Regions from separate parts of the Pseudomonas sp. TE9122 genome, predicted to be linked through region 4. Evidence: predicted binding sites of a transcription regulator. Region 4 holds the regulator's gene; each other region holds the start of a gene.

Region 1 (4,397 bases), 1.3 Mb from region 4:
TCATGCAAGGCAAGACGATCACTCATCCGCAGGACCTGAAAAACCTGCCGGTACTCGGCGCGCTGGAAGCCGACCGCATGGTTCACGTCCGTCTGCTCGATCAGCAAGGCAAGAGCGTCGATCTGAGTATGGAAGCGCGGCTGGGCATTGATGATTTCGTGGTGCGCAAGGCCTGCGTGCTCGCCGGTCAGGGCTTTACTGTGCTGCCGATGATGTTCTGCGAAACCGAATTGCGTAACGGCACGCTGGTGCAAGTGCTACCGCAATGGTCATTGCCTGGCGGCTGGCTGCAAGCGGTCTATCCGCACCGGCGCGGGGTAATGCCAGCGGTGCGCGCATGGATTGATCACCTGGTCGAATCGTTCAATGCCTGCGGGGATCGATTTCTATGAAACAGGGAAGAATGAGCGAAGCCGAAGTTGCGGCGTTTTGCCTGGCCCTGCCCGGCGCGCGGGAAGATTACAAATGGGGCGGCGTGCGGGTGTTCTCGATTGCCGGCAACAAGATGTTTGCGTTGCAGGGATTACGTGGGGATTCGCTGGCGTTCAAGGTCGACAAGGATCTGTTTCTCGGCCATTGCGACCGCCCGGGGATTCATCCGGCGCCGTATCTGGCGCGGGCGCAGTGGATCATCATGCACCCGCCCTACCCGCTGGGTGCCGAGGAATTGCAGGGTTTGTTGCAGCGATCGCATCAACTGGTGGTGGGCAAGTTGCCTAAGAAGACTCAAATCGGCCTGCTTTTGTAAGCACGCAAATCCTGTGGGAGCGAGCCTGCTCGCGAAGGCGGTTTGTCAGGCGACTCATCAGCGAGGATTGATCGTTCCCACGCTCTGCGTGGGAATGCAGCCGGGGACGCTCTGCGTCCCAAAAGATCGCAGCCTTCGGCAGCTCCTACAGGGGTAAGTGTGTTCTTTAGATCAAAGACAACAGGTTTGAACCGAGGAAAATCTGGTCAATCCAGAACACCTGATGCAGCAACACGATCGCCCAGAACAGAATCTGAAACGACACCTTGCGCGTTTTGTGCCGAAACACCTGCTGCGCAATCAACGCTCCCGGCCAGCCGCCCGCCAGTTCGACCGCATGCAGGATATTTTCCGGGGTGCGCCAGGCATCGGCGCGGGCTTTGCGTTTGTCGGCCCAGTACAGAAAGAACGCCAGCACACTGACAATCCCGTACGCCGCCAACGGCACCCGCGAGATGCCGCTGAGCCACATCGACAGCGAGCCGAACAGCGGCAGCGCGCAGACGATCAGCAACACCACAAGCTTCAATTTCAGATGCTGAACGCGGCCGCCTGTAGGTCGTCCCTCAGGGCGGCGCGTGCGCGGATCATTCATGCCTTCGCTGCCGACCAATCCACCCAGCCGAACTGCCAGGTCGCCAGAATGAACAGGCCGAACGCAATCCGGTACCAGGCAAACGCTGCGTAGCTGTGGCTGCCAATGAACTTGAGCAGGCCGCGTACAGCGATCATGGCGAAGATGAACGCCGTGACAAAACCAATGGCGAACACCGGGAAATCCGCCGGCACGAACAGGTCGCGGTATTTGTAACCTGAATACACCGCCGCACCGACCATGGTTGGCATGGCGAGGAAGAAAGAAAACTCGGTGGCCGTCTTGCGTGACAGGCCGAAAAGCAAGCCACCAATGATCGTCGAGCCGGAACGCGAGGTGCCTGGAATCATCGCCAGGCATTGCGCGAAGCCGATTTTCAACGCGTCGGTCCAGCGAATCTCGTCGACGGTTTCGGCGTGGACTTCATGCTGGCGCTGTTCGGCCCACAACATGATGATCCCGCCGATGACCAGCGCCGCCGCCACGGTGATCGGGTTGAACAGATATTCGTGGATCAGATCGGCAAAAATTACGCCGAGCACTACGGCCGGCAGGAAGGCGATCAGCAGGTTGGCGGTGAAACGCCGTGCGCTCGGCTGGGTCGGCAGGCCGATCACCACGTCGAGGATCTTGCGGCGAAACTCCCAGACCACCGCGAGGATCGCGCCGAGCTGAATGATGATGTTGAACGCCATGGCCCGTTCGCCGCCGAAGTTCAGCAAATCGGCGACGATGATCTGGTGTCCGGTGCTCGAAATGGGCAAAAACTCCGTCAGCCCTTCTACAACTCCTAGAATCAGTGCCTGCAAGGCGGTCCAAAGATCCATCAATCCCCCAAAGAGCGATGCACGCGGGCATGCCCCGATAGTATTTTTTCGTTCACTGCGTCCAGCGTAGCCGGTAAAAGCTGTAGCGATTGCGCGCGCACAGGATCCACACGAAACGGTAAAAATTCCGTGAAATATCAAAACCGGATTCAGGTTTTCGCGCGCGGGGCCGAAATCCTAACAGACAAGCCTTAATAGCGCTCCCCGCGTTAGGCGGCTCAAGTCGCGCAATCGCGAGCCCACAGCGGTGGCTGGATGCTGGCGATCGTTTATTACAAGAACAAGAATCCGGAGTGACAGCGTTATGAACAGCTTGCGCAGTGTGTCGATCAGCCGACGCTTGTGGCTCATCTTGATCGTGGCGGTGGTCATGTTGCTGACCTTGGGCGTGCTGATGCTCAAGCAGATCCATGACGACCTCTACCACGCCAAGGCGCAGAAAACCCAGCACGTGGTGCAGACCGCCAGTGGCCTGCTCACCTATTATCAAGGTCTTGAGACCGCTGGCACCCTGACCAGGGATGCCGCGCAAAAGCAGGCGCTGACCGCGATCCGTGGCCTGCGCTACGACCAGAGCGACTACTTCTGGATCAACGACCTCACGCCCGTGATGGTCATGCACCCGACCAACCCCAAACTTGAAGGCCAGAACCTCTCGGCGATCCGCGACCCGGACGGCTTTGCGGTGTTCAACGAAATGGTCGCCATCGCCAAGGCCAAAGGCGCGGGCATGGTCAATTATCGCTGGCCGAAGCCGGGAGCGACTGATCCCGTTGCCAAGACTTCTTATGTGAAGCTGTTTGAGCCGTGGGGCTGGGTGATCGGCTCCGGCGTGTACGTCGACGATGTGCAAGCCGAATTCCAAGGGCAGATGATCAAGGCGTCGGCCATCGGTCTGGCGATTGCGCTGATCATGGCGCTGCTGGTGATTCTGATCGCACGCAGCATCGTCCGTCCATTGCAGGAAACCGTGAATGCGATGGCCAACATCGCCAGTGGCGAAAGCGACCTGACCCGCAGCCTCGATACCCATGGCAAGGATGAAGTCACCGAACTGGCCCATCATTTCAATGCATTCACGGCCAAGCTGCGCCGAGTGATTGGTGATCTGCAGGTCTCGGCCAGCGCTTTGGGCCAGTCTTCCAGCGAGCTGGGTAACGATGCCTCGCAGGCGCAGCAGCGCAGCCAGCAGCAGTCGCAGCAGATGGAACTGGTGGCCACAGCGATCAACGAAGTCACCTACGGCGTGCAGGACGTGGCGAAAAACGCCGAACACGCCGCCGCAGAAATGCGCGATGCCGAAGCGCAGGCGCAACAGGGGCAGATCAATATTGACGGCAGCCTGCAACAGATCGACAAGCTCTCGGGCACGATTGATCAAGCGGTGGAAGTGATCCGCACCCTGGCGGCGGAGAGTACGCAGATTGGCAGCGTGCTGGAGGTGATTCGCTCGATTGCCGAACAGACCAACCTGCTGGCCTTGAACGCGGCGATTGAAGCGGCGCGCGCGGGAGAACAGGGGCGCGGGTTTGCCGTGGTGGCCGATGAGGTGCGCTTGCTGGCCCAGCGTACGCAGAAATCGACGGCCGAGATTCAGTCGATGATCGAGCGTTTGCAGAATCATTCGGAGGCTGCGGTGAAGGTGATCGGCGACAGCAGCAAGGCCTCGCAACTGACCATTGAACAGGCGGGACTGGCCGGGGCGAGCCTTAATGCGATTGGCCAGGCGTTGCGTAATCTCAACGGCCTCAATGCGTCAATTGCCAGCGCTACGCTGCAACAGGCGCAGGTGGTTGAGGACATCAACCAGAACGTCACCCAGGCGGCCGGGCTTTCCCATAGCACCGCGTTGGCGGCTGAGCAGTCCAGTGCAGCCAGCCTGCGGCTTGGGCAACTGAGCGAACAGCTCAACGGGTTGCTGCGCCAGTTCCGGGTCTGACCGGTCACCGAGGTGAGCCCACCCCTCACCCCAGCCCTCTCCCCGAGGAGAGGGAGCAGATCACTGCGCTTTTCATGATCTGCGTTCGACGCGTTATTCCAGGTCGGCGTACCTCGACCAAAACAACGCGGTCAGTTCCCTCTCCCTCCGGGAGAGGGTTAGGGTGAGGGGCTTTTGATCGCAGATCACTGGGCTTTTCATCATCTGCGTTCGACGCGTTATTCCAGGTCGGCGTACCTCGACCAAACAACGCGATCAGTTCCCTCTCCCTCCGGGAGAGGGTTAGGG
Region 2 (4,397 bases), 4.6 Mb from region 4:
GAGCAGGCTCGCTCCCACAATTGAAATGCATTCCACTGTGGGAGCGAGCCTGCTCGCGAAGAGGCCTGAGGCTGCAGCTTAGATCCTGAAGCTGCCGACCAGATGCTTCAACCGCGCCGCCTGCTGCTCAAGGTCCGAACACGCGCGCAACGTCGCCTGCAAGTTTTCCACGCCTTCCTGATTCAGCGTGTTGATCTCGTTGATATCAACGTTGATCGACTCGACCACAGCAGTCTGCTCTTCAGTCGCGGTGGCCACCGACTGGTTCATGCCGTCGATTTCGCCGATGCGCTGGGTCACGCTGCCCAGACGCTCGCCGGCCTGGTTGGCGATGCCGACGCTGCTTTCGCTCTCGCGCTGGCTCTCGGTCATGATGGTTACCGCCTGGCGTGCGCCGACCTGCAGCTCTTCGATCATCTTCTGCACTTGCTGCGCCGAATCCTGGGTGCGGTGCGCGAGGTTGCGCACCTCGTCGGCGACCACGGCGAAACCGCGTCCGGCCTCACCGGCACGCGCGGCTTCAATGGCGGCGTTGAGTGCGAGCAGGTTGGTCTGCTGGGAAATGCTGGTGATCACTTCGAGAATCTGGCCGATGTTCACCGTGTTGCTGTTCAGCGTTTCGATATTGCCGCAGGAATCGCTGATCTTCGCCGACAGTTGTTGCATGGCGTGGATGGTTTTATCCACCACCTGCTGGCCGTCGACCGCGAGGCTGCGCGCATCGCTGGAATGCTGCGAGGCGAGGGCGGCGTTCTGGGCGATTTCCTGAGCGGCGGCGCCGAGCTGATTGATCGCGGCGGCGACGCTGTTGGTGCGGCTGGCCTGCTGGTCGGAGTTGTACATCGACGAGTTCGAGGCAGCGACCACACGCAGGGCGACTTCGTTGACCTGGCCGGTGGCCGAGGACACTTCGCGGATCGACGTATGAATGCGTTCGACGAAGCGGTTGAACGACGTACCCAATGCGCCGAATTCATCGTTGCCGTGAATCACCAGACGCTTGGTCAGATCGCCTTCGCCTTCAGCGATGTCATGCATCGCACGGCCCATGGTCAGCAGCGGTTGCATCAGCACGCGAATCAGCATGCCGAGCAGGCCGATGATGATCAGCACGGCGATGACCATGGCGATCAGTGCCGAGGTGCGGAATTCGCTGAGCATCGAGAACGCGGTGTCTTTGTCGAGCACCAGCGCCACGTACCAGTCAGCCGACGGCACGCCGTTGACGTGGGTGAAGGAAATCAACTGGGTCTTGCCGTCGAACTCGACTTCTTTCAGGCCCGGGCTGACTTTGGGCGCACCGTTCGGATAAGCCTCGGCCAGTGTTTTGAGCACCAGCTTGCTGTCCGGGTGAATCAGGATTTTCCCTTCGGCGCTGACAATGAATGCATGACCGTGGCCGCCGAAGTTCAGCGAGTTGATGATCGCGCTGACGCTGGTCAGATCGATGTCGGCACCGGCCACGCCGAGCATTTGGCCCTGACGCTGCACCGGGGTGGCGACGGTGATCACCAGTTTGCCCGACGAAGCGGCTATGTACGGTTCGGTGACGATGGTCTGCTGCGCGCTGTTGGCCGCTTTGTACCAGCCGCGCGCGCGTGGATCGTAGTCCGGCGCACGGTTGCCGGCCGGCACCGAGAACATCACGCCGTCGGCACCGCCAAAATAGCTGAGCTGGAAATTGCCGGTGTAGGCGGGCAGGTCGATGATGCGCTTGAGGCTGGCGGGCGCGTTGCCGTCGACGGCGACTTGCTGCGACAGCGATTGCAGCAGTTGAATGCGACTTTCCAGCCAGGTCTGGATGTTGCTGGTGGTCAGGCTACCCAGTTCCTGCATGGTCGCTTCGGTGCTGCTGCTCAAGGCCTGACGTTGGCGATAGTCGTTGAAGAAGATGAAACAGGCGAACGCAACGGCCACCACAAGGGCAGCAGCCAGCAAAATCTTGTGGCTGAATTTCATGTTTCTGGTCATCGAATGAACTACCGCGAAGGGGCTGGTCAGGAAAGGGCGGCAATTTGCCATATTCGGCAGCGTTGCGCTGCTCTTATTTTCGACCGCGCCGCGCCAAAGATTAGGCGCTTGTGGGGAAAGTCGACGAAATGCTCGACGGCTTCACAAAGTTTTTGATTTACCGACAAAAGCCGGACGGGCGGGCTGATAAATAGGCGTTCGGTCACGGAACCAGATGACACTTTTCTCTTCTAAGCTTCTGGTTGGCACCATGCCATCCCCCCCTCGTTCCAGGAGTTTCACCATGTCGCTGCGATCTATCGCCCTGCTGTCGTTTTGCGTGCTGTTGGCCGCATGCAGCAAGGTCAATCAGGAAAACTACTCCAAGCTCTCGGCCGGCATGGCCAAGTCCGAAGTGGAAACCCTCCTCGGCAAGCCCACCGATTGCTCGGGCGCGCTCGGTATGTCCAGCTGCACCTGGGGCGACAAGAACAGCTTTATCAGCGTGCAATACGCCGGTGACAAAGTGCTGATGTTTTCCGGCCAAGGCCTGAAGTAAACCGGGGCTTCGCGCCCACGGAGAAAAAAATGAAGCGGTTATTGCTGATCCTTTTTGCTGGCCTGGTACTGGCTGGCTGCGCCACTTCCGGCGTCGACCCGTTGGCGCCCAAGACCGTCAACAGCGTCAATCTCAAGCGTTATCAGGGCACCTGGTATGAACTGGCACGCTTGCCGATGTACTTCCAGCGCCACTGCGCGCAATCCGAAGCCCATTACACCCTCAAGCCTGACGGTAATGTCGGCGTGCTCAACCGTTGCCTGACCCCGGAGTGGCAGTGGGAAGAAGCCAAGGGCACGGCTTATCCACAAGTGCCGGGCAAGACCGACAAGCTCTGGGTCGAATTCGATAACTGGTTCTCGCGTCTGGTGCCGGGTGTGGCGAAGGGCGAGTACTGGGTGTTGTATGTCAGCGACGATTACAAGACCGCCATCGTCGGCGATCCGAGTCGCAAGTACTTGTGGCTGCTGTCACGCACACCGACCGTCAACGGTGTAGTGCGTGAAGAATTGCTGAGCAAGGCGCGTCAACAGGGTTACGACACCACACGCCTGATCTGGCGCGCGTCGGATCGGCAGATGGCCAAGACGTCTAATTAAGCCGCTATACAAATCAAATGTGGGAGCGAGCCTGCTCGCGGAGAGGGTGTATCAGTCGACATGAATATTGACTGATACACCGCGTTCGCGAGCAGGCTCGCTCCCACAGTTTGGTTTTGGGTCAGCCCAAGAGATCGCGCAGGACCTGGGTGAAGGCTCGGGCGCTTTCCTCTTCGCCAGCATGCCGGCCATCACGCACCACCCATTGACCATTGACCAGCACATCGCGCACTTGGCGATCGCCGCCGGCGAACAACCAGCGATTGAGAATGCCGTCGCCATTGGCAGTCGCCAGATACGGATCGTTGCCATCGAGCACAATCCAGTCCGCGCGCTTGCCCACTTCCAGCGCGCCGATCGGCTGCCCCAGTGCCTGTGCACCGCCGTCCAGCGCCGCGTCATACAGGGTGCGACCGACCATCGGCTGCTGCGCGCCATACAAACGATTGCGCCGCTGATCGCGCAGACGCTGACCATATTCCAGCCAGCGCAACTCTTCCACCACGCTTAGCGATACATGGCTGTCGGAGCCAATGCCCATGCGCCCGCCCTGGGCAAGAAAGTCCACCGCCGGGAAAATCCCGTCACCCAGATTGGCTTCAGTGGTCAGACACAGCCCGGCGATCGCGCGACTGTTGGCCATCAGCGTGACTTCTTCCGGGTTGGCGTGGGTGGCGTGGACCAGACACCAGCGCTGATCGACTTCAGTATTTTCATACAGCCATTGCAACGGACGGCGACCGCTCCAGCTCAGGCAATCGTCGACTTCTTTCTGCTGCTCGGCGATGTGGATGTGCACCGGGCATTGTTTGTCACTGGCCGCCAACACTTCGCTGATCTGCTGCGGCGTCACCGCACGCAACGAGTGGAAACACAGGCCCAGCGATTGCGCCTTTTGCTGCGCCAGTAACGGCTGCAACCGCGCTTGCAGATTCAGATAGTTTTCAGTGCTGTTGATAAAGCGACGCTGGCCATCGTTGGGCGTCTGGCCACCGAAACCGGAATGACTGTAGAGCACTGGCAGCAGGGTCAGACCGATTCCGCTTTCGCTGGCGGCCTGACTGATGCGCAAGGCCAGCTCGGCCGGATCGGCGTACGGTTGGCCGTTGCTGTCGTGGTGCACGTAGTGAAATTCGGCGACCGAGGTGTAACCGGCCTTGAGCATTTCGATGTACAGCTGACGGGCGATGATGCCGAGCTGATCGGGGCTGATTTTTCCGACGAGGCGGTACATCAGATCGCGCCAGGTCCAGAAACTATCGTTGGGGTTGCCGGCCACTTCGGCCAAT
Region 3 (4,397 bases), 1.5 Mb from region 4:
CATCAGGCACTCCGCGCCTGCAACAGCTGCACCGCACACAACGCAATCCGCGCGCAGGCATCCGCCAGTTTGACCCGATCCACCACCAGCCCGATGCGAATATGCCCCGCCGCGCTCGGCCCGAACGCTTCACCGGCCAACACTGATACCCCGTAACCTTCCAGCAAGCGCTCGGCAAATGCTTGCGCGCCGAGGCCAGTCTGGCGCACATCGACCATCACGAACATGCCGCCATCCGGGCAAATCGGCTGCAACCCAGGGCAACCGTACAAACGTTCGCAGACCAGATCGCGGCGCAAGCGATACTCCTCGCGCATCTGAGAGACTTCCGGCAGATCACTTTGCAGCGCCACTTGCGCGGCCTTCTGTACAAAATCCGGCAGACCGAAGAGCATGCTCAGCGACAGATTCACCAGATGCTCGGCCAAGGGTTTCGGGCCGATCATCCAGCCGATACGCCAACCGGTCATCGCATGGGATTTCGACAGACTGTTGATCGTTGCGGTGCGCTCGGCCATGCCCGGCAGGCTCGCCGGGCTGATGTGCTCGCCTTCATATAACAGCTCGCTGTACACCTCATCGCTGATCAGCCACAGATCATGACGAATGCACAGCGCTGCCAGCTCCTGCCAGATCAGCAAGGGCAAACTCGCGCCGCTGGGATTGTTCGGACTGTTGAGCAGCATGGCGCGCGTTCGCGGGGTAATGCGCGCGGCAACATCGGCCGGGTCGACACGGAAACCGTTCTCCGGGCGCACCGGCACCGCAATCACCTTGGCACCGCAGGCGCCAAACACACCTTCGTAAGTGACGTACATCGGCTCGGCGACGATCACTTCATCGCCCGGATCGAGCAGGCACTGCGCCACCGAGTACACCGCGCATTGTGCGCCGGGCAGGACAATCACCTGATCAGGATCAACCCGTTGACCACTGCGCTGGCGATGACGCTCGGCAATCAGCCTGCGCAGCTCAAACCGCCCACGCACATCGGCGTAATGGGTATCGCCGGCCAACAGGCTATCGATCGCGCCATGGACGATCGGCAACGGCGTATCGAAATCCGGATCGCCGACGCTCAACAACAAAACATCAACGCCCTCGGCGCGCAGTTCCAGCGCTCGGTCGTGAATCTGCCAGGCAGCGGCACCCTCCCCGGCGATTCGTTGGGTCAAGGCTGAATAGCGCATGTACGTCTCCTGTTAGCGCGGTTTCCAGCCTTCACCGTATCTCAAATCACGAAACGCGCCACCATGGCGTTCAAATCCACTGCCAGTCGCGACAGTTCGTGGGTCGCGGCACTGGTCTGATTGGCGCCGGCGGCCGATTGCGTGGCGAGGTCGCGGATGTTGACCAGGTTGCGATCGACTTCGCGCGAGACTTGCGCCTGCTCTTCCGACGCACTGGCGATGACCAGGTTGCGTTCGTTGATCTGGTGAATCGATTGCGTGATCTGCTCCAGTGCCACGCCAGCCGCGCGGGCCATTTCCAGAGTGGACTGGGTACGCTGGTTGCTTTGCTGCATCGAGGAGACCGCTTCACCGGTACCGTTCTGGATGCCGGCAACCATTTTCTCGATTTCCTGGGTCGACTGCGCGGTGCGATGGGCCAAGGCGCGCACTTCGTCAGCCACCACGGCAAAGCCACGGCCAGCCTCGCCGGCACGCGCCGCTTCGATGGCAGCGTTGAGGGCGAGCAGGTTGGTCTGCTCGGCGATGGCCCGAATCACGTCCAGCACCTTGCCGATGTCACGACCCTGCGCGGCGAGGCCTTCGATCATCTGCGCGGTGTTCTGCACGTCGTGGGTCATGGTCTGGATCGCGTCGACGGTTTTCACCACTTGATCGCGACCTTCGCGGGCGGCGTGGGTCGACTGATTGGAAGCTTCGGAAGTCGAAACGGCATTGCGCGCCACTTCTTCCACCGCAGCGGTCATCTCGTTGACGGCCGTGGCGGCCTGTTCGATTTCGTTGTTCTGCTGCTGCAACCCGCGCGACGCTTCTTCGGTGACCGCGCTGAGTTCTTCGGCAGCGGCGCCCAGTTGCGTGGCGGAACCGGCGATCTGCTCGATGGTTTTGCGCAGGTTGGTCTGCATCGCGGCCAAGGCTTCGAGCAGGCGCGCCGGTTCGTCCTTGCCGTCGACTTCGATGGCTTTACCGAGGTCACCGCCAGCAATGGTTTGCGCAGCGAGCACGGCGCGGTTGAGCGGCGTGACGATGCTGCGGGTCAGCAACCAGGCGAGCAACACGGTGGCCAGCGCCGCAATCACGGCGACGATGATGATCCCGGTGATGGCGCTGTCATAGTTTTCACCGGCCTTAATGGCCGCCGCTCTGGCCCCGGCGGTATTCATGCCGATCAGCTTGTTGAGCTGCTCGCCCATCTGATCGGTGCCTTCCTTGATGCGCGTGTTGATCAACGCGCGCATCGCTTCCAGATCGCCCTTGCGCGACAGCTCAATCATCTGATTCTGCGCTTGCAGGTAATTATCGAGCGTCGTCGAAAACGTCTGGAAGACCGCGCGCTCTTCAGGGCCTGCCGGCAACGCAGCGTAGCTGGCCTGCGCTTTGCGCACCTTGTCGACGAGCACCGCGATGCGGGTTTCTGCCTCTTGCAGGCTGGCCGGTTCGCGATTGACCAGCACACGGAACGAGAGAATGCGCATGCGCAGGACGTTTTCCGTGACCACGCTGAGGTGGGTCACGCTTGGCAATTGGTTGGTGTCCATGTCGACCGACGCCTGACGAATGACCGTCATGCGGCTGACCGCGAACACGCCGAGGACAATCACCAACAAGGCGATAAAGGCAAAACCGAGGAAAGCACGTGGCGCGATATTCAGGTTACGCAGGGACATGGTCGGACTCTCGAAAGAAAGAAACTACGAGCGTCCATGCCGTGAGCACTGGCCCATAGCGGGCGACAGTCCGGCGGCACTGAATTGTGGTTTTGTGTGCGCCTGACCGTTGTATCGGCCAGGCTTGAGGAAGGTTTCGGGTCTGCGGTAAATATTTTTCAGGACGTGGCAACAATCAAAAACTGCTCCGCTGCCCTTGGTAGGAGCTGTCGAGTGCAACGAGGCTGCGATCTTTTGATCCTGCTTTTAAAAGTCAAAAGATCGCAGCCTCGTTGCACTCGACAGCTCCTACATAGGCAAGCCGATCAGCGTTGGGCGGCGAGTTGCCAGACCCGAGCAATATCGGTGGCGCGTTCACGCAGCAGGCGCGGTGCTTCGGCGCAGGCTTGTTCGAGTGTCATCGGTCCGCTGGTCACGGCGAAAGCGGCGTCGATGCCGTGTTGATAGAGCTCCTGATAGCCCTCGCCCAAGGTCCCGGCAATCACGATCACCGGCACAGCGTGTCGTTTGGCAACTCGCGCAACACCGAACGGCGTTTTGCCGCGAAGGGTTTGCGCATCGAAGCGGCCTTCTCCGGTAATCACCAGATCCGCACCCTTGACCGCGTCAGCGAGCCCGACCAGTTCCGCTACCACCTCGACGCCCGCCTGAAACTGCGCACCGAGAAAAGCCTTGGCGGCAAACCCCAGACCACCCGCCGCGCCGCTGCCCGGTTCATCGCGCACGTCCCTGCCCAATGCTTGCGCGCAAAGCTCGGCGAAGTGCCCCAGCGCCTGATCGAGCTGCTCAACCTGCGCAGGCGATGCGCCTTTCTGCGGGCCGAAAATGGCCGAGGCGCCGTGAGGGCCGCAGAGCGGATTGTTGACATCAGCGGCGATGTCGAAACGCACATCGGCCAGACGTCGATCAAGTCCACTCAGATCCAGTCGCGCCAGTTGCGCCAAGGCGAGGCCGCCGGGCACCAGCGACTGATTCTGCGCATCCAGCAACTTCACCCCCAGCGCCTGCATCGCCCCGGCGCCGGCGTCATTGGTCGCGCTGCCGCCAATCGCCAGAATCACCCGTTGCGCGCCGGCATCCAGCGCTGCACGAATCAATTCACCTGTGCCAAACGTGCTGCTGATGCAGGCATCGCGCTGTCCCGGCGGGACCAGTTGCAGACCGCTGGCCTCGGCCATTTCGATGATCGCGGTGTGGTTGTGCGGCAGCCAGCCCCATGCGGCTTCGACCGGCGCGCCCAGTGGACCGCGCACGCGGGTGCGGCGTAACTCACCTTCGCAGGCTGCGAGAATCGACTCGACCGTACCTTCGCCGCCATCGGCCATCGGGCATTTGATCAGCGTCGCCTGCGGCCAGACCTGGGCCAGTCCGAGGGCAATGGCTTCGGCAACGCCTTGGGCACTCAGGCTGTCCTTGAACGAGTCGGGGGCGATGACGATTTTCATGGGAATTCTCCGGTTGCAGTGGCGTTCATGCTGCCAGCGGTCGTGAGCGTTGACGCCAGTCGGGTGCACAAGTGGCGTCGACGTTTATTGTTCAT
Region 4 (4,397 bases):
AACCCTCGGGCGCATCCTCAACGTGCCGGTAACGCACGTCGATCCGGGTCAGTCGCTGGTGCAGGCATTGGATCCACTGCTACGCAAACGCGTGGTTTTGATCGATACTGCCGGCCTGCAAGCCAGTGATCCGGCGTTGCGCATGCAGCTTGAGAGCCTGGCCGGGCGTGGCATTCGCTCAAAAAATTATCTGGTCCTGGCAACCACCAGCCAGAAACAGGTTCTAACCGCCGCTTATCACAGTTACAAGCGTTGCGGGCTGGCCGGCTGCATCCTGACTAAACTGGATGAAACGGCCAGTCTCGGCGAAGTGTTGAGCCTGGCGATCAGTCATGAATTGCCGGTCGCGTATCTGACCGATGGCCCACGGATTCCGGATGATCTGCATCTGCCGCGTCGTCATCAACTGGTCAGCCGCGCCGTCAGCGTGCAAATGCAGGAAGAACCCAGCGAAGAAGCCATGGCTGACATGTTCGCTGATATCTATCACAGCCCGACCAAGCAGGTTGGCTGAGGTAATCATGAACAGTTTTTGTACCTACATCGATGGTCTGCCACGCATTGTTCCGATCAGGAACGCGCAGCCAGTAATGTGGCCTCCGTCTATGCAAGACAAGGTAAAGAAATAACATGGGCAGCATGCATCCCGTACAGGTGATCGCGGTGACCGGCGGCAAAGGTGGCGTCGGCAAGACTAACGTGTCAGTGAACTTGTCGCTGGCGCTGGCAGAGCTTGGCCGTCGGGTCATGCTGCTGGACGCCGACCTGGGCCTGGCGAACGTCGACGTTCTGCTGGGGCTGACACCCAAGCGCACACTGGCCGACGTTATCGAAGGCCGTTGCGAACTGCGCGACGTGCTGTTGCAAGGCCCGGGCGGGATTCGCATCGTGCCGGCGGCCTCCGGCACGCAGAGCATGGTGCACTTGAGCCCGGCGCAACACGCCGGCCTGATCCAGGCGTTCAGCGACATCGGCGACAATCTCGACGTGCTGGTGATCGACACCGCTGCGGGTATTGGTGACTCGGTAGTCAGTTTCGTACGCGCCGCCCAGGAAGTGTTGCTGGTGGTCTGCGACGAGCCGACTTCGATCACCGATGCTTACGCGCTGATCAAGTTGCTCAACCGCGATTACGGCATGAACCGCTTCCGCGTGCTGGCCAACATGGCGCAGAGCCCGCAGGAAGGGCGCAACCTGTTCGCCAAGTTGACCAAGGTCACGGATCGCTTCCTCGACGTCGCCCTACAATACGTCGGCGCCGTGCCATACGACGAAAGCGTGCGCAAGGCAGTGCAGAAGCAGCGCGCCGTCTACGAAGCCTTTCCCCGTTCCAAGTGCGCACTGGCCTTCAAAGCCATCGCCCAGAAGGTCGATACCTGGCCGCTGCCCGCCAACCCGCGCGGGCATCTGGAATTTTTCGTCGAGCGTCTCGTGCAGCAAACCGCAGGGCCTGTGATATGACCGCCAGTGGCATGAATCTTTACAAAAAGTCGGCGCGTGACGCGCAATACGAATTGATCGAGCGTTACGCGCCACTGGTCAAGCGCATTGCCTATCACTTGCTGGCGCGCCTGCCGGCCAGCGTGCAGGTCGAAGACCTGATCCAGGCCGGGATGATCGGTTTGCTGGAAGTCTCGACCAAATACGACGCCAGCAAAGGCGCCAGTTTCGAAACGTACGCGGGCATTCGAATCCGCGGCGCGATGCTCGATGAAGTGCGCAAAGGGGATTGGGCACCACGCTCGGTTCACCGTAATACCAGGATGGTCAGCGACGCGATTCGCTCGATTGAAGCTAAAACCGGCCGTGACGCTAAAGATCACGAGGTTGCGGCCGAACTCCAATTGAGTCTCGACGATTACTACGGGATTCTGAATGACACCTTGGGCAGTCGCCTGTTCAGTTTCGACGACCTGTTGCAGGACGGCGAACACGAAGGGCTGCACGAGGATGGCGCGAGTGCTCATATGGAGCCGTCACGCGATCTGGAAGATGAACGCTTCCAGGCGGCGCTGGCGGACGCGATTGCCAATTTGCCGGAGCGTGAGCGACTGGTGTTGGCGCTGTACTACGACGAAGAGCTGAACCTCAAGGAAATCGGTGAAGTCCTTGGCGTCAGTGAATCGCGGGTCAGCCAGTTACACAGCCAGTGCGCGGCCCGTCTGCGGGGGCGTTTGGGGGAGTGGCGAGCGCGCTGAAGGCAGTGTGGGGACACTGCGAAACGAGGCTGGTGCGGTGATGAACGGCGCCGGTCTCGATCCGTTGTGCTCCAGACAAACTTTAAGTGCTGCGCCGATTGATTGAAGTGGCGCGTCCAGGTGCTGGGCGCGTTTAAGACTGCTTGGAGGTCGAATTGAACAAAGACATGAAAATCCTCATCGTTGATGACTTCTCAACGATGCGGCGGATCATCAAGAACCTGCTGCGCGATCTTGGGTTCACCAACACCGTCGAGGCCGACGATGGCACCACTGCCATTCCGGTGCTCAACAGCGGCAGCATCGACTTTCTGGTAACGGACTGGAACATGCCGGGCATGACCGGTATCGACCTGCTGCGTCACGTGCGCGCCGATGAAAAACTCAAGCACCTCCCGGTGTTGATGGTGACTGCTGAAGCCAAGCGCGAGCAGATCATCGAGGCCGCTCAGGCCGGTGTGAACGGTTACGTAGTCAAACCTTTCACGGCTCAAGCGTTGAAAGACAAAATCGAGAAGATTTTCGAACGCATCGGCTGATGAATGCGCGGGGGAGCTATGGAGCATAACGAATCATCACAGGGCGATTTCGAATCGACCCTGAAAAAACACGCGGTCGAACTGGTCGAGAGCCTTGAAAAAGGCAAGTTCGGCGACGCGGTGCAACTGATCCATGAGCTCAATCAGACCCGTGACCGCGGCCTGTATCAGGAAGTGGGCAAGCTCACACGTGAACTGCACAGTGCGATCGTCAATTTCCAGATCGATCCGCACATGCCGCAGGCCGAGGAAGTGTCGCAAATCACCGACGCCACCGAACGCCTGGGCTATGTGGTCAAGCTGACGGAAGCCGCGGCCAACCGCACCATGGATCTGGTGGAAAGCGCCACCCCGGTGGTCAACAGTCTGGCTGATGAAGCGCAGACGTTGAGCGCCGATTGGGGCCGCTTCATGCGTCGCGAGGTCGGGGCTGAAGAGTTCCGTGAACTGGCGCGCCGGGTCGACGGTTTTCTGTCACGCAGCAGCACGGACAACCGTGCGGTGTCGAGCAACCTCAACGACATCCTGCTGGCTCAGGATTACCAGGACCTCACAGGTCAAGTGATCAAGCGTGTGACCCAACTGGTCACCGAAGTCGAAAGCAATCTGCTCAAACTCGTGCTCATGGCCAGTCAGGTCGACCGCTTTGCGGGCATCGAACATGACCGCGCCGCAATGCTTGCTGAAAAAGATCCACAAAAACATCTCTCGCAGGGTGAAGGTCCGCAGATTCATGCCGATAAACGAGAAGACGTTGTGTCCGGTCAGGACGATGTGGACGATTTGTTATCCAGCCTTGGATTCTAGAGTTTCGGAATTCGGGTTTTTTGGGTTTTTAGACCTGTAGGAGCACCCCATTAATGAGCTTCGGCGCCGATGAAGAGATCCTTCAGGATTTCCTGGTTGAGGCCGGCGAGATTCTTGAGCAACTGTCCGAACAACTGGTCGAGCTGGAAAGCCGCCCGGATGATGCAGATCTGCTCAATGCAATTTTTCGCGGTTTCCACACTGTAAAAGGGGGCGCCGGCTTCCTTCAGCTCAATGAGCTGGTGGAGTGCTGTCACATCGCCGAAAACGTTTTCGACATCCTGCGCAAGGGTGAGCGTCGCGTTGATGCAGAACTTATGGACGTTGTGCTCGAAGCACTGGACGCGGTGAACAGCATGTTCAGTGAAGTCCGTGAGCGTGCACCGATCACCGCTGCCACGCCGGAACTGTTGGCCGCGCTGGCGCGTCTGGCCGAACCGCAATCGGCGGATGAAGCCCCGGCTTCGCCGGTTGCCGAGATGATCGAAGAACTGGTCGTTGAAAGCGACTCCTCGGACGACATCACCGATAACGAATTCGAACAACTGCTGGACTCGCTGAATGCCGTCAAGGCCCAGGCTGAGGCTCCGGCCGCTGCTGTGGCGCCCGCGCCGGTTGCCGACACGGCGGCCAGCGATGAAATCACCGACGCCGAATTTGAATCGCTGCTCGATCAGCTGCACGGCAAGGGCCAGTTTGCTGTCGATGCGGTCGCTCCGGCGGCACCAGCAGCGCCGGCTGCTCCGGCCGCGCCTGCTGCGGGTGACAGCTCGGACATCACCGACGACGAATTCGAAGCCTTGCTCGATCAGTTGCACGGCAAGGGCAACTTCGCCGTTGACGCGCTGGAATC

The links. Region 4 encodes FliA, which starts transcription of late flagellar genes. Its sites were predicted from a motif close to CTAAAGTTTNNNNNNNNNNNGCCGNTAA; they were not measured.
Region 1: a site for FliA is predicted at 2,319-2,346, ahead of ACZ9BE_RS11190 (methyl-accepting chemotaxis protein). Genes of this name have one in related genera too.
Region 2: a site for FliA is predicted at 2,048-2,075, ahead of ACZ9BE_RS26240 (methyl-accepting chemotaxis protein). Genes of this name have one in related genera too.
Region 3: a site for FliA is predicted at 2,969-2,996, ahead of ACZ9BE_RS12285 (methyl-accepting chemotaxis protein). Genes of this name have one in related genera too.

What each region holds. Positions count from the first base shown of each region.
Region 1 covers NZ_JBWBQI010000001.1:2,465,555-2,469,951, reverse strand. Annotated here, with positions in the region: gene ACZ9BE_RS11210 (LysR substrate-binding domain-containing protein) at 1-392, shown strand, start outside; gene ACZ9BE_RS11205 (MmcQ/YjbR family DNA-binding protein) at 389-748, shown strand; gene ACZ9BE_RS11200 (DUF1294 domain-containing protein) at 915-1,343, opposite strand; gene ACZ9BE_RS11195 (undecaprenyl-diphosphate phosphatase) at 1,340-2,170, opposite strand; gene ACZ9BE_RS11190 (methyl-accepting chemotaxis protein) at 2,475-4,109, shown strand.
Region 2 covers NZ_JBWBQI010000001.1:5,812,357-5,816,753, forward strand. Annotated here, with positions in the region: gene ACZ9BE_RS26240 (methyl-accepting chemotaxis protein) at 79-1,971, opposite strand; gene ACZ9BE_RS26245 (hypothetical protein) at 2,255-2,509, shown strand; gene ACZ9BE_RS26250 (lipocalin family protein) at 2,539-3,108, shown strand; gene ACZ9BE_RS26255 (formimidoylglutamate deiminase) at 3,230-4,397, opposite strand, start outside.
Region 3 covers NZ_JBWBQI010000001.1:2,731,730-2,736,126, forward strand. Annotated here, with positions in the region: gene ACZ9BE_RS12280 (pyridoxal phosphate-dependent aminotransferase) at 3-1,190, opposite strand; gene ACZ9BE_RS12285 (methyl-accepting chemotaxis protein) at 1,232-2,857, opposite strand; gene ACZ9BE_RS12290 (glycerate kinase) at 3,163-4,302, opposite strand.
Region 4 covers NZ_JBWBQI010000001.1:1,181,982-1,186,378, forward strand. Annotated here, with positions in the region: gene flhF (flagellar biosynthesis protein FlhF) at 1-514, shown strand, start outside; gene fleN (flagellar synthesis regulator FleN) at 631-1,461, shown strand; gene fliA (RNA polymerase sigma factor FliA) at 1,458-2,198, shown strand; gene ACZ9BE_RS05220 (chemotaxis response regulator CheY) at 2,366-2,737, shown strand; gene ACZ9BE_RS05225 (protein phosphatase CheZ) at 2,756-3,544, shown strand; gene ACZ9BE_RS05230 (chemotaxis protein CheA) at 3,598-4,397, shown strand, end outside.